DNA from 4 places in the Nitratireductor sp. ATLC21 genome. Region 3 is predicted to be linked to each of the others. Evidence: predicted binding sites of a transcription regulator. Region 3 holds the regulator's gene; each other region holds the start of a gene.
The links. Region 3 encodes LexA, which represses DNA repair genes until DNA is damaged. Its sites were predicted from a motif close to TGTTCNNNNTGTGTTCNG; they were not measured.

Region 1 (3,886 bases), on a different contig from region 3:
GTTCAGCCATATAGTCTTCATCGACATGGCCCATTCGCGCCAGATCAGAAAAGACTGCACCAACAATTTCCGCGTGCTGGGCCGGTGCTATACGCCGGTAATCGGGCAGCACACAGGCTTCCCACAGAAGCCCGACGCGTTCACGCCCTTCCGCCAGCTTGCGTATGTCCTCATCCCGCGACAGGAATTCGAGCACTTTGGCATCCGCAGCAGGCAGTGCGCGAGTGAGTCCCTCAACCGGAGGCGGCATATCAAGAGATGCCTTGAGAGCGTCAACGCTTGAAAAGTCGAACGCGGCCGTGCGCCATTGCAGCACCTTGACCGGATCAAACTCATGCGCCTCGATACGATGGACCAGCTCATCGGCGAGTGGGTCCACCTGGCCCGTCACACCAAAGGTTCCGTCCCTCAAATGTCGGCCTGCACGTCCGGCGATCTGGCCGAGTTCCGACGGATTGAGGTCGCGATACTGGAAACCGTCGAACTTGCGGTTTTGCGCAAAGGCAACGTGGTCCACATCGAGGTTGAGCCCCATGCCGATGGCATCCGTCGCCACCAGATAGTCAACATCGCCGGATTGATAGAGCGCCACCTGCGCATTTCGGGTGCGCGGGCTCAACGCGCCAAGCACCACGGCGACACCGCCGCGCTGGCGGCGGATCAGTTCGCCGATCGCATAAACCTCATCGGAGGAAAAGGCCACGATGGCCGAGCGACGCGGCAGCCGCGTGATCTTGCGCGAACCGGAATAGGTAAGCACCGACATGCGCGGCCGGGTTATGACCGAAAGACCCGGCAGCAGCTTTTCCAGGATGCCGCGCATCGTACCGGCACCGAGCAGCAGCGTTTCCTCGCGGCCCCGCAGGTGCAGGATGCGGTCGGTGAAGATATGCCCGCGCTCGAGATCAGCGGCAAGCTGCACTTCGTCGATGGCGACAAAGGCCACATCCGCCTCACGCGGCATTGCCTCCACAGTACACACCGAGAAGCGCGCGCCCGGCGGCGATATCTTTTCCTCGCCGGTGATCAACGCCACATGCTGCTCACCCACTTTGGCGACAACACGCGTGTAAACCTCGCGAGCCAACAGGCGCAGTGGCAGGCCTATTATCCCGCTCGAATGCGCCACCATACGCTCAATGGCGAGATGCGTCTTGCCCGTGTTGGTAGGGCCGAGGATGGCTGTGACGTTGCGCCCCGAAAGTGTCCGGGGACTGGCATTCTGATTCTGGAAATTCATAGGGCCCGGAAAGCCGTCTACCTCAGCGAAAAAAGGCGAGCACACGGGTTAGCACGCTTTGCCTTCGCATTCCAAGGCAAGACTGACACTCCGCCGACAAAGCCTGCCAAAACGGGCAGGAGAAAAATTTGATTGTTAAGGTTTAGAACGAGTCTGGAACGAATCAGCGACGAATCACTGACTTCGAGTGTTTCCCGTTTTGTTCACCCCAATATGCTGTGCATCGCTCAGCACGTGGGCCTACATGCTGAATCGACACCTTGCCCAAATGGTATGAAACCGGGGATGAGCGTTAACTTTTGAGCGAAAGGCAGAGGACCGCGTCTCTTCTTCCCTAACAAGCATAAGATTTTGTTAGGAAAATTTGCTGAGCGGTTAACGGGTTTTCGACGCTTCGAAGACCCACGCGTTAACACTTCGACCAAACCCGGAACGAATCGGCGACGAATCAGTGATACCAGAATGTTCCTGGTACGTTCGCCACTACATCTGGTGTTTTCCACCAGCTGTCGACAGATAAGGAACAGCTTATCCACAGGACCGAAGTGTCAGGATGAATGTCGCGTTAACCAAATTGCTTCAATTTGATACAGAGATACGCAAGGCACGACGCTCGCTTTTCTCCACAGCACCCGGTCATCCAGCCGCGCAACGCAGCAGTTTTTCCTTCAGACGAAGTACTGTCCGCCATTGACCGTCAATGTCGACCCGGTCATGAACCCGGCCTCGTCCGAAACCAGAAAAAGCACGGATCTTGCAATCTCCGAGGCCTCGCCCAACCGCCCCACCGGGATCTGGGCGATGATTTTCTCGCGCACGGCTTCCGGCACAGCCATCACCATGTCTGTGGCGATATAGCCCGGGCAGATCGCGTTCACTGTCACATTGAATCGCGCCCCCTCCTGGGCCAATGCCTTGGTGAAACCGATCTCGCCGGCCTTGGCCGCCGAGTAGTTGGCCTGCCCCATCTGGCCCTTCTGACCGTTGATGGAAGATATATTGACGATGCGACCGAACCTGCGTGAGCGCATACCGGCAAAAACCTGATGCGTCATGTTGAAGACGCCGTTGAGATTGACATCGACAACCGCGCGCCAGTCTTCCACCGTCATCTTGTGGAACATCACATCCCGCGTGATTCCGGCATTGTTGACCAGAACGTCCACCGGCCCGAGATCGGCTTCGATCTTCGCAACACCTTCGGCACAGGCATCATAATCGGCGATCGACCATTTGTAGGCGGCAATGCCGGTTTCCTCGGCAAACCGCGCCGCCGCCTCGTCATTGCCCGCGTAATTCACCGCGACCCGATAGCCAGCACCCCTGAGGGCTGTTGCTATTGCCGCGCCAATGCCACGGGTTCCACCGGTAACAAGTGCCGTCTTCATGCAGGTCGCCTCCCTGAAAATGAATCGTCCCCGCCGCCTTCGCCCCATTGTGCCTGAGCGATAAGCCGGCTGGCACGCGACGTCTGCCGCCGCGTGCCGGCAAACAATCTACAGCGCTTCCACGCACATGGCGACGCCCATTCCGCCGCCAATGCAAAGCGTCGCCAGCCCCTTCTTCGCGCCCCGGCGGCGCATCTCGAAGGCCAGCGTGTTGAAAATGCGTGTGCCCGAAGCTCCAATCGGATGGCCGATGGCGATCGCTCCGCCATTCACGTTCACGATCTCCGGGTTCCAGCCCATATCCTTGTTCACGGCACAGGCCTGTGCGGCAAAGGCCTCGTTGGCTTCGACCAGATCGAGATCTTCCGCCTTCCAGCCTGCCTTTTCCAGCGCACGGCGCGAAGCGGGGATCGGCCCCGTGCCCATGATCGCCGGATCGACACCTGCCGTTGCCCAGGACGCGATGCGTACGAGCGGCGTCAAACCACGGCGCTCCGCCTCGCTTTCGCGCATCAGAACCACCGCAGCAGCACCGTCATTGATGCCTGATGCATTGGCCGCCGTCACGGTGCCCTCTTTGTCGAAGGCCGGACGCAGCTTCTGCATACCCTCAAGGGTCGCGCCATGACGGATATACTCATCCTCCGAAATGACCGTCTCCCCCTTGCGGCTCTTCACGGTCACGGGCACGATCTCGTCCTTGAAACGCCCGGCCTTCTGAGCGGCCTCCGCCTTGTTCTGCGAGGCGAGCGCAAAGGCGTCCTGCTCCTCACGCGTGATCTGAAACTGCCGCGCCACGTTCTCCGCCGTGATACCCATATGATAGCCGTTAAAGGCATCCCAAAGGCCGTCGCGGATCATCGTGTCGATCATGGCGTAATCGCCCATCTTCACCCCGGCACGCAGATAGGCGCAATGCGGCGAGAGCGTCATGGATTCCTGCCCGCCGGCCACGATGATGTCGGCATCGCCCGTAGCGATCTGCTGCATTCCGATGGCGATGGTGCGCAAGCCCGAACCACAGACCTGATTGAGCACCCAGGCGGTTGTCTCCTTCGGCAGGCCGGCTGCGACCGAAGCCTGACGTGCCGGGTTCTGCCCCTGACCCGCGGTCAGCACCTGACCGAGAATGACCTCATTCACCTCTTCAGGCGCCACACCAGCGCGTGAAAGCGCTTCCTTGATGGCAGTGGCGCCCAGTTCGTGCGCTGGCACGGTGGCAAACGATCCGTTGAAAGAACCGACCGGTGTCCGAGCG
Region 2 (3,886 bases), on a different contig from region 3:
TCGGACGGCCGATCTTCCAGAATGGAAGAAACGAAGGCGCGGTCGATCTTCAGCTTGTCGAAGTGAAACTCGCGAAGCCGCCCCAGGCTCGACTGGCCGGTCCCGAAATCATCGAGCGAAACGCGGATCCCGACACGGCGCAGATCTTCCACGATGCGGCGGGCTGAAGCAGGGTCGTTCATCAGGCCGGTTTCAGTGATTTCGATTTCCAGCCGCCGTGGGTCGAAGCCCGTCCGCTCCAGTATGGAGAGGATCTGCAAGCCCGTATTGTGGTCCACGAGCTGTGATGGCGAGAGATTGAAGGACAGAAACAGGTCTTTCGGCCAGTCGCGCGCGGCCTCGGTGGCCTTGCGAAGAACGAGCTGAGAAAGCTGGCCGATAATGCCGCGCTCTTCGGCGATGGGGATGAAAATACCGGGGGAGACGGGTCCCAGATCCCGGTCTGTCCATCGCGCCAGCGTCTCGAAGCCGACAGTGCGGCGCGTTTCAAGATCGACGATCGGCTGGAAGTGCGGCTCCACCTCTCCCGCAGCAACGGCGCGTCGCAATGCCTGTTCGATATGGGTCACCCGCTTGGCGGCTTCTTCCATCTCGCGGGTGTAGACCACCACAGCCCCGCGCCCGGTGCGTTTTGCCTGATAGAGCGCGGTTTCGGCCTTGTTGAGCAGAACCTCGCTTGTTTCCTCTTCGGAATAGTAGAGCGAGCAGCCGGCTGAAGCCGAGAGCCGCGCCGTGCGCTGACCCACGTCATAGGGGGCGGAGAGAATTTCAATCAGCAGCCTTGTTTTCTCGCGGGCCGTTTCTTCGCTGAAGACGAGGGGAAACAGAAACGCGAATTCATCGGCGCCGATCCGCGTCACGGTGGAATTGCCATCCATCGCCGCCCGAAGCCGCATCGCGACCTGTTGCAGGATTTCATCGCCGGCCGCGCGGCCGAAGAGGTCATTGATTGGTTTGAAGCCGTCAAGGTCGAGAACGCCGATGGCGAAGGGTGCGGGATCGTCGGCGCGCTCCTCGATCAGTCGATCAATCTTGTCGAAGAACCGGCGCATGTTTCCAAGGCCCGTCAACGCATCGGTGAAGGCAAAATCGGACTGGTCTGCCGTTATCGTCCGTTCAGGTGCGGGCGCCGGCTGCATCGAAACTCCGTTGCTTTGGCGATTTTTTGATCACATGGGCCGAACCATGGACCTAAATTGTTTAGGAATCGTATCCAATACACCCACAATGCGCACTTGGTTTTGCTCGGTCTGAGAGCGGCGTCGCACATGGGTCGACGCACTGTCTTGACACGCGGGTGTCCGCGCCGTCATCTGCTGACATTGGTGGATGGAGTTTGACGTCGCGGGCTGTTTGCCAGCACCTTGAGATCGGATGTCAAATACATAAATTCCACTCGGGTCCCATCCCAGGAAACATAAAGCTGCCAGTGGCATCGTGTTTCCAATATTTGCTCTAGCGGCCTGGGCGGCCAAAGTGCGAATGTTGAATGCGTGCTGCCTGAGTCCCGCCGGAGTTTATTTCATGCCCCTCAAAATCGCGGTCCAGATGGACCATATTTCCACCGTTTCGATTGCCGGCGACACGAGCTTCGCGCTCGCGCTGGAAGCGCAGGCTAGGGGCCATGTGCTCTGGCACTACACGCCGGACAAGCTTTCCATGGTCGATGGCAAGGTCATCGCCTGGGCGGAAGCGCTGGAAGTGCGCGATATCAAGGGCGATCATTTCACACTGGGCGAGCCGCAGCGGCTCGATCTGTCGGAGATGGACGTGGTTCTTTTGCGTCAGGACCCGCCCTTCGACATGAACTATATCACCACCACCCACATCCTTGACCGGATTCACCCCGAGACATTGGTCGTCAACGATCCTTCCTGGGTGCGCAACAGTCCCGAAAAGATCTTTGTCACCGAGTTCGCGGATCTGATGCCCGAAACGCTCATCACCCGGGATACGCGCGAGGTCGACGATTTCCGCAAGAAGCACGGCGACATCATCGTCAAGCCGCTCTATGGCAATGGTGGTGCCGGCATCTTTCATCTCAAGGAGGGCGACCGAAATCTCGCCTCGCTGTTGGAAATGTTCATGGGAGCGTTTCGCGAACCCTTCATCGTGCAGCGTTATCTGAAAGAGGTAAGAGGGGGCGACAAGCGGATCATCCTTATCGAGGGCGAGCCCGTGGGCGCCATCAACCGGGTTCCCGCCGAGCATGATTCCCGTTCAAACATGCATGTGGGCGGGCGCGCCGAGCATGCGGAGCTGACAGATCGCGAACGTGAGATTTGCGCGCGCATCGGCCCGTCCCTGCGTGAACGCGGCTTCACCCTTGTCGGCATCGACGTGATCGGCGACTGGTTGACGGAAATCAATGTCACGTCACCGACAGGCGTAAGGGAAGTGAAGCGTTTTGGCGGCGCCGATATCGCAGCCTTGTTCTGGGACGCGGTCGAGGCCCGTCGGGCCCGTGGATAATCCCGCAAGACGAATGGTGCGTTCCTCAAACACAACCATTTGCAATCGGAAGACAACCATAGCGATTTCTCGTTCCTGAAATGTTCTTGATCTGGTCGCCGCAAGCTGCTTCAATGTGGTTGTGGGGCGATCGTATTTCTTGTTCTGGCTGTATTCCGGAACTGCGCATGTGATCGCTCAATTCTATTTTGGGCGTCTTGCAGGTGCGTGGCCATTTGCCCTGAGAGCGCTCCAGGGAGTGGGGGAAGCGCATGGTTTCGCATGTCTGCACCGTCGCCTTTCAAGGGGTGGAGGCCGTTCCTGTCGACGTTCAGGTCATGATCGCGCCGGGCAAGATGGGAACGCAGATCGTCGGGCTTGCCGACAAGGCGGTCGCGGAAAGCCGGGAGCGCGTGCAGGCAGCACTGCATGCGTCCGGTCTGTCGATGCCGCCCAAGAAAGTGACGATCAATCTCGCACCCGCTGATTTGCCGAAGGAAGGGAGCCATTATGATCTCCCCATCGCCCTCGGCCTGATGGCGGCGCTTGGCGCTGTCCCGTCGGATGCGCTGTCAGGCTATGTCGTTCTCGGTGAGTTGTCGCTCGACGGCACCATCGCCGCGGTCAATGGTGTGTTGCCGGCGGCCATTGGCGCAAACGCCATGGAGCGCGGCCTGATCTGTCCCCATGCCTGTGGGGCCGAGGCGGCCTGGGCCGGTGCAGACATTGATATTCTCGCGCCGCGCAGCCTGATCGCGCTCGCTAATCATTTCCGTGGCACCCAGGTGATGAATCGGCCCGAACCTGCGCTCTATCCTCCGCCGGCTTCGGTGCCTGACCTTGCTGATATCCGTGGGCAGGAAGCGGCCAAGCGGACACTCGAAGTGGCGGCTGCCGGAGGGCACAACCTCCTGATGATCGGGCCGCCCGGAGCGGGCAAATCCATGCTGGCGCAGCGCTTGCCGTCCATTCTCCCTCCGCTGTCGCCGCGCGAGCTCCTGGAGGTGTCGATGATCGCTTCCATCGCGGGGGAACTGGCGGATGGGAAGTTGTCGGACCGGCGCCCCTTCCGCGCGCCTCATCATTCAGCCTCCATGGCTGCCATCGTGGGCGGTGGGCTGAAGGCAAGACCCGGAGAAGCATCGCTGTCTCATCACGGCGTTCTGTTTCTCGATGAATTGCCGGAATTCTCGCCCCAGGTGCTGGATTCTCTGCGCCAACCCCTGGAGACAGCGGAATGCGTGATTGCTCGTGCAAACCATCGTGTTAGCTATCCGGCCCGCATCCAGCTTGTCGCCGCCATGAATCCGTGTCGATGCGGTATGGCAGGCGAGCCCGGTCATCGCTGCCGGCGTGGGCCGCGCTGCGTCTCGGATTATCAAGCGCGCATTTCGGGCCCGCTGCTCGATCGTATTGATCTGCGCATCGAGGTGCC
Region 3 (3,886 bases):
AGCGGCGATGCGTCGCGCGCGCTTGAGGATTGCCCGGTTGAGGCAGAGCCATTCACCGCTTTCCAACCCACGCCAGGATGGATTGTGGTGGATGCGTTGTTCGGCGCAGGCCTGAAACGCCCGCTTGAAGGGAGGGCAGCCGAGATTGTCGCCAGGGTAAGCAGCAGTGGGCTGCCTGTGGTCGCCATCGATCTGCCTTCCGGCGTTTGCGGGGTATCCGGAAAGCCACTCGGTGCCGCCCTCTCGGCGGAAGTGACTGTCACCTTTTTTCGCAAGAAGCCGGGGCACCTCCTCGTGCCGGGACGGCAAATGTGCGGTGACCTTGTCGTTGCGGATATCGGCATCGCAGACAGCGCGCTTGATACAGTTGGTCGAGCACTTTGGGAGAACCAGCCTGCTTTGTGGCGGGAAGCCGTGCCGAAGCCCTGTGTCAGCGCGCACAAATATTCGCGCGGTCATGTGGCCGTAATTTCTGGTGGGGCAACCTCGACGGGTGCGGCTCGGCTTGCCGCGCGGGCAGCGGCGCGTGCGGGGGCAGGGGCCGTGACGATGCTTTCGCCCACGAACGCGCTTTCGATAAATGCGATGCATTTGACATCGATCATGTTGCGCAAGGCCGACACCGTCGGCGAGTTGCAGGCCTTCCTCGCCCACCGCTTACCCTCCGGGGTGGTTCTGGGACCAGGAGCAGGCACTGGAGAGCGAACGCGCAGTTTCGCACGCGCGCTTCTCCATCAGGCCAATGACGCAAGCGGGTTGGTTTTCGATGCTGACGCCCTCACGGCCTTTAGCGACAAGCCGGATATGTTTTTCGATATGATCAAGGGTTCCGCCGCGCAGGTCGTTCTCACGCCGCACGAAGGGGAGTTCTCCCGACTGTTTCCAGGCCTGGAGGACGCGCCAGCGATTTCCAAAGTGCAAAGAGCGCGGGAGGCGGCAAGACGGTCCGGGGCGACGATCGTGCTCAAGGGGCCTGATACGATCGTTGCGGCGCCCGACGGGCGAGGGGCAATCAATGCCAACGCTACGCCACATCTGGCAACGGCCGGATCAGGCGATGTCCTGTCAGGAATTGCCGCAAGCCTTCTGGCTCAAGGGATGCCGGCCTTTGAGGCAGCGTGCGCTGCTGTTTGGATTCACGCAGAATGCGGTCGGTCATTCGGACCCGGTCTGATCGCCGAAGACCTGCCTGAAATGCTGCCGAAGGTGCTGCAGGGACTCACTTGAGAAAACGCTCTCTGGCCCTCGTCAGTTGGCCCTTGAGCCTCTTGTCGAATTCATGAACAGCAGCTTGGGCATGCTCCCTCGACGCCGGGTCAATAACGGCGCATCAACCCCACCAGACGCCCCTGGACCTTCACCCGGTCGGGGCCGAATATCCGTGTCTCATACGCCGGATTGGCAGCCTCAAGGGCGATCGATGCTCCCTTGCGACGGAAACGTTTCAAGGTCGCTTCTTCCTGATCGACCAAAGCAACCACAATCTCGCCGGGGTTGGCAGTCTGCGTCTCGCGGATGATGACGGTATCACCATCAAAAATTCCCGCCTCGATCATCGAATCGCCTTTGACCTCCAACGCGTAGTGATCGCCTCCACTCAGCATGTCTGGAGGCACGGCGATGGAATGGGTCTGGTGCTGGATGGCATCGATCGGAACACCCGCAGCGATGCGCCCCATGACAGGCACGGAAACGACACCGGCGAGAGCATCGTCATTGCTGGCTGACGGTTTGGGCGGGGCAGGTGGCGCTTTGCCGAGGCTGCCTTCGATAACGCTTGGAGAAAATTTGCGTGCGCCCGCATTCAGGCCCGGCGCAATCGAATCGGGCAGGCGCAACACCTCGAGCGCACGGGCGCGATTAGGAAGGCGGCGGATAAAGCCACGTTCCTCCAGGGCGGTGATCAACCGGTGAATGCCAGACTTGGACGCAAGGTCCAGCGCCTCCTTCATTTCATCGAAGGAGGGCGGGATTCCAGTCTCCTTCAAGCGCTCGTGAATGAACAGGAGAAGTTCGTGCTGCTTGCGGGTCAGCATGGTCGCCACCGAGAATCAGTTAAAAACAAAACCAGAACATACTGTATATGTTCCAGTTGTGTTCCGCAACTGCCGGTATTTGCTTCTCATTTAGGCGCTATGGCGCGTCAAACAGAGCCTTTGCGCCATCCGCTACGAACTGAACGGCGAGAGCAGCCAGTATCACGCCGAGAAGTCTGGTCAGGATCGATCGTCCGGTCTCGCCCAGAAAACGGTCGACGCGCTCTGCGAGTGTAAAAACCGCATAGGTGATGCCGATCGTCGTCAATAGAATTGCCAGCAGTGCGGCGGTTCCGCCAAGGCCGCCGAATGAGCCGGAAAGAAGCACGGTGGCAGAAATAGCGCCGGGGCCGGCAATCAGAGGTATGGCCAACGGAAAAGCTGCGATGTTTCGGATCATGTCGCGCGTGATGGCGCGTTCGGCGCTTTTTTCATGCCGCTCCTGGCGGCGTTCGAATATCATTTCGAAGGCGATGAAGAAGAGAAGCAGGCCGCCTGCCACACGGAAAGCAGGCAGGGTGATCCCGAAAATGGAAAGTATCGCACTGCCGGCCACGCCAAAGAGTGCAAGGACTGCGAAACCGATGATTGCGGCGCGAACTGCGACCTGATTCCGCTCAGATCGGTTCATTCCGACCGTCAACGCCAGAAAGAGCGGTGCCAGACCCGGTGGATCCACGGTCACGAGCAGCGTGACGAATGCGTTGAACAAGGTCTCGTAACCTGCCATCGGGGCCTCCTTTCAAACTGTCTAACCCAGTTGGGAGGCTCCAGAAAAGCTCTGATTGCGACGCTGTGCGCGTGTGCTGCGTCAATTTGTCTACGACACCATTCACAGACCAGCCATATGCGTCTGAAATCGCGTTGGATTTCCTTGGCTTCCGTCACTGCTCCGATTGGAGAATCAACGGCGCTTCATATATAAGAAGTCAGTGATTCCTTATTCTGTGTGTGACTCGATTTGACTGACCAGACAACGCCGACCGGATCGGACGAGCCCGACGATATCGAGCCGATTTCCATCATAGAGGAGATGCAGCGCTCCTACCTCGATTACGCGATGAGCGTTATCGTGAGCCGCGCTCTGCCGGATGCGCGCGATGGTTTGAAGCCGGTGCATCGGCGCATTCTCTACGCGTCGCATGAAAGCGGTTATCACTGGAACCGCAAGTATGTGAAATCGGCACGTCCGGTCGCCGATGTGATGGGTAAGTATCACCCTCATGGCGATGCGGCGATCTACGATGCGCTCGTGCGCATGGCGCAGCATTGGTCCATGCGTTTGCCGCTGATCGATGGTCAGGGCAATTTTGGCTCAATTGACGGCGATCCGCCGGCGGCCATGCGCTATACCGAATCGCGGCTTACCAAAGGCGCTCACGAGCTTTTGGAAGACATCGATAAGGAAACGGTCGACTTCCAGGACACGTATGACGGTTCCGGCAGCGAACCCAAAGTGCTGCCGGCGCGCTATCCGAACCTTCTGGTCAATGGTTCCGGTGGTATCGCGGTTGGTATGGCGACCAATATTCCGCCGCACAATCTGTCGGAAGTCATCAATGGCTGCGTGGCCATGATCGACAATCCGGCGATTGGTCTGCCTGAATTGCAGGAACTGATTCCGGGCCCGGACTTCCCGACCGGGGGCCTCATCCTCGGGCGTTCCGGCATCCGCAGCGCCTATGAGACCGGACGCGGTTCCATCATGATGCGCGGCAAGGTTGCCATCGAACCGGCGCGCAACGACCGTGAAGCGATTGTGATCACGGAAATTCCCTACCAGGTCAACAAGGCCTCGATGATCGAGAAGATGGCCGAATTGGTGCGCGACAAGCGCATCGAGGGTATTT
Region 4 (3,886 bases), on a different contig from region 3:
TGCCATCGCCCTGGGGCTTGTCGGCTTTCTTGCAACGGTTGCGTTTGCCCGCTTCGTTCTCAGTCGACGTTATGAGCAGGAGTTTGTGAGGCGCGATACGCTCGGCATCTACGGCGACAAGGAGCAATGATGGACGACCTGTTCAACATACTCACGGGCCTTCTCATTATCATTGGCGCGGCGTTCACCCTGATCGCGGCGGTCGGTATTTTGCGACTTCCTGATCTTTATACGCGCATGCATGCTGCCTCGAAGGCAGGGACGCTCGGGTCCGGGCTCATGCTTGTCGCCTTGGCGATATTCGCACAGGATCAGGCGATCGTAACGAGAGCGCTGGCGGCAGTGGTCTTCTTTCTCCTCACCGCTCCGATTTCTGCTCATCTTCTGGCAAAGGCGGCCTATGCTGCCGGCTATAAACTCTGGGGGCGTTCCGTGCACGATGACATGGCATCGCCTGCGAGTGAGGCAGCGGTATCGCTCGACGATGAAAGTATCAAAGAAGATCAAAGATAAGTTCTTCTTATATACTTCGTATAATTCAATGTTCGGTGTGTATTGTTCGATAGGGCGAGGGATCGATGGTAATCCCTTGTAGCAGCTGCATTGGCGGAAATGCGTAAGCATTCGTCCTTTTGTGGGTGCGAAAGCCACGAGGATGAAAATCGATAAGGTCGATTTGCTTAATTGGTGAGTTTAAATTTAAGCAGATCTGATTTTTGGAATGAAATACGATTTTTTGAGATGTGATAAACAATCAGTCTCAGGTTTCTGGTAGTATTAATTTGAGATTGTGAGTTGACCGGTCGAACAAAAAAAACGATATGATTGCTGCCTTCTCGGGAATCGACAAAAAAAAGCCTGCAGAATAGGGATTCCTATAGACACCTCATCACTGGCGGCATGAGGTGGTGGATTTGAATAGACGTTGGGGCAAGGTAACGAAATGAACGAAGATTCTGTAAAAAACGACGATACTCTTATTGAACTGACCGCAGACGTTGTCGCTGCTTACGTCAGCAACAATCCTGTTCCTGCATCCGAACTTTCTAACCTGATTTCAGACGTTCATGCAGCGCTCGGCCGTGTATGCGGCTCTCCAGAAGCACCACCTGCTGAAAAGCAGAAACCGGCTGTGAACCCGAAGCGCTCCGTGCATGACGACTACATTATCTGTCTTGAGGACGGAAAGAAGTTCAAGTCGCTTAAGCGGCACCTGATGACGCATTACGGCATGACGCCGGAACAGTATCGGGAAAAGTGGGGACTGGACGCCAACTACCCGATGGTGGCCCCCAGCTATGCCGTGGCGCGTTCGAAACTGGCAAAGCAAATGGGTTTAGGACGCAAACGCAAGGAAAAATAGTTTAGCCTGGCGCATGGCGCCAACGCTATGTTCCTGTGTTCAAGCGGCGCTTCGTGCGCCGCTTTTTTTGTGAGCTCGACAGTCGTCAGCCTGTACCCGCAGGGGGGCGGTTATTCATAGGGCAGCAAGAAAGACTGGAGCGCGTAGTGATGGACAACCGCTTGAACGCCTGACTGAGGGCGATGTGTCGGTTGAGGTCGTAACTCCAATGGTTCCTGACCCCTTTCAGGCGCTCTCTCTCAATCAACCGCCGCAGGCGACGAAGTATGTTGTTGCGCTCTGGACCTGAGCTTTGCTGCACCTTCTCGAGATCCAGTCCTCCGAGAAGAAAAAGTGCCGCCGTCTGCCTTGCCTCTTCATTGCGCTTCCGCTTGGCTTCGAGAAAGGCGAGGCTCTCCTTCTTTACCGTAGTCATGCTCAATCCTTTTGATGGTGAGCGATGACTATGAGGCAGGCTGGCGCGGCGGGGATAAACCAGAAGAGGAATTCGCGACGGAATTTTGTTTTGGTAGTAATTTCAGAGGTTTATGAAATTTCACCGTTTTATCTGTTCGTAATTTGTTCCCGCCTATGGAGGTGTGGGGTATAAGAATTTATTCCTCTTTCCTGTGAAGGGATAAAGTCTGTGCTTTCAAACGCTGCCAAATCGACGGAACAAGAAGACGGGCGGGTAAAATCGCCTGAGAATCACTCACCGGTGACGCTGCAACGCCGTCTCAGTCCGATTCCTGAAGAACGGATCGGAGAGGTTTGCGAATGCGTTCTCGACATCGTGGCTGCACTGTTCAATGTAAGCGGACGCGAACTGCGTGAAACGCGCCGGTCTTCGACAAGTGTCACACGTGTGCGGCAGATCGGTATGTATGCTGCGCATGTGGTGCTCGGGCTCAATATGAGTGAAGTCGGGCGCGGGTTCGGTCGTGACCGAACCACGGTTCAATACGCATGCCACATTGTTGAGGATATGCGTGACGACGAAGAATTCGATCGGATCGTCCTCATGACCGAGCGCGTTACTGCGGCTGCTTTTCGCAACACGGAGCTGCGCTGATATGGCTGTATACAAGAGCGAATTTCGCCATCTGCGCGAACGATCCCGCTGTCTGCGGTTTCTCCAGAAGGGAGAGGCATGGCTGCAACCCGGCGCAAAGCAGGGAAGCGTGCTTCTCGATGGCGGCGAGCAGGGGACGATCTCCATATCGCTTGAGGTTCTGGAGGCGCTGGACAAGGAGGACCTCGTACGCCTTGGCAAGGACAGGGTGGCGTTGTCGAGTGCGGGTGTCGCCTGTGCGCGGCGAGTGGCAGCAAAGCGGGAACCTTTTACAAGCCAGCATCGCGAGATCGAGCGCAGGGTTTTACAGCAGGGTGCCGAAAAAACGATCCTTACTGCAACGCTGAGCGAATCTCCCTTGGCGCTCCTGGCGAGCCGGCGTATGCGCAATGGCGAACCCTTCTTGACGCGGACTGAATTCGACGCTGGTGAAAAACTGCGCGCCGATTACACGCGCGGTCAGATCATGCCGCGCCTGACTGCCAACTGGATGGCGTGCGTGTCGGGCAAAAAGCGGGGTACCGGCGCCGGGGGCGGTGTTGAACTGACGCAAGCCGCATTGGCCGCGCGTCAACGTGTCGATCGTGCGCTCGAGGCCGTCGGGCCGGAGCTCGCCGGTGTCCTGGTTGATATATGTTGTTTTCTGAAGGGCTTCGAACAGGTGGAATTGGAACGGGGATGGCCCGTCCGTTCGGCAAAGGTGGTGCTTAAGACCGCGCTGGGTGCGCTGGCCCGCCATTATGAGCCTCAGACACGCAGACAAAGCGAAACCGGCAGGCCGATCCTGCATTGGGGTGCACAGGACTATCGTCCGAAAATGGCATGAGCGATGTGCTGATTGCCCGGCAACAGGCAATCAACCTGTTGCCGGGGCCACTTCCGTAGCTTCTTTTTTTATGCGCTGCACCATGGAGCGCAGACCATTGGCGCGCTGTGGTGTGAGATGTTCGTCGAGACCGAGTTTGGCCATCACGTCTTCGGCATCGATGTCGAGAATCTCGCTGGCGCGCCTGCCGGAAAACAGGAGGAGCATGATGGCCACCAGACCGCGGACAATATGCGCGTCCGAATCGCCTTTGAAGGTAAGGACGGGGTCGGTGCCTTCTCCACGCTCGGTATGAAGCCAGACCTGGCTGACACAGCCGCGTACGCGGTGCGCCTCGTCGCGCGCAGCTTCGGGATAGGGAGGCAGGCTGTTGCCAAGGTCGATGATGTAACGGTAACGCTCTTCCCAATCATCGAGGAAGGCGAAATCGTCGTAAAGGGTGTCAATCGTCGTGCTCATTGGGCCGGATATAGTGATTGACCGGCCATTCGTCACGGAAAACCTTTAATTGTCCAGAATGTCGGGGGCTTATTGATCGGCCGGTTGCTCTGGAACACTTCCGGTCGTCAAAGGTGTTTCCGCTCCTGTAGCGGCGGCCTCGGATGGAGCGTCCGTCGGTTCTTCAAGCATTTCGTAGGCAAAGCGG

Region 1: the regulator LexA is predicted to act here: its motif matches at 1,384-1,401, upstream of AC2CHD_RS17860 (helicase-related protein).
Region 2: the regulator LexA is predicted to act here: its motif matches at 2,543-2,560, upstream of AC2CHD_RS15190 (YifB family Mg chelatase-like AAA ATPase).
Region 4: the regulator LexA is predicted to act here: its motif matches at 1,912-1,929, upstream of AC2CHD_RS13225 (cytoplasmic protein).

What each region holds. Positions count from the first base shown of each region.
Region 1 is NZ_JBXUOU010000003.1:693,591-697,476, reverse strand. Features, by position in the region: gene AC2CHD_RS17860 (helicase-related protein) at 1-1,240, opposite strand, end outside; gene phbB (acetoacetyl-CoA reductase) at 1,909-2,628, opposite strand; gene AC2CHD_RS17850 (acetyl-CoA C-acetyltransferase) at 2,737-3,886, opposite strand, start outside.
Region 2 is NZ_JBXUOU010000003.1:160,116-164,001, reverse strand. Features, by position in the region: gene AC2CHD_RS15200 (putative bifunctional diguanylate cyclase/phosphodiesterase) at 1-1,139, opposite strand, end outside; gene gshB (glutathione synthase) at 1,525-2,472, shown strand; gene AC2CHD_RS15190 (YifB family Mg chelatase-like AAA ATPase) at 2,724-3,886, shown strand, end outside.
Region 3 is NZ_JBXUOU010000001.1:473,706-477,591, reverse strand. Features, by position in the region: gene AC2CHD_RS02365 (NAD(P)H-hydrate dehydratase) at 1-1,227, shown strand, start outside; gene lexA (transcriptional repressor LexA) at 1,317-2,036, opposite strand; gene AC2CHD_RS02355 (MarC family protein) at 2,134-2,766, opposite strand; gene gyrA (DNA gyrase subunit A) at 2,998-3,886, shown strand, end outside.
Region 4 is NZ_JBXUOU010000002.1:1,196,097-1,199,982, forward strand. Features, by position in the region: gene AC2CHD_RS13210 (cation:proton antiporter) at 1-130, shown strand, start outside; gene mnhG (monovalent cation/H(+) antiporter subunit G) at 127-513, shown strand; gene AC2CHD_RS13220 (Ros/MucR family transcriptional regulator) at 944-1,363, shown strand; gene AC2CHD_RS13225 (cytoplasmic protein) at 1,449-1,784, opposite strand; gene AC2CHD_RS13230 (helix-turn-helix domain-containing protein) at 2,061-2,414, shown strand; gene AC2CHD_RS13235 (DUF6456 domain-containing protein) at 2,416-3,240, shown strand; gene AC2CHD_RS13240 (SufE family protein) at 3,271-3,699, opposite strand; gene AC2CHD_RS13245 (DUF5330 domain-containing protein) at 3,769-3,886, opposite strand, start outside.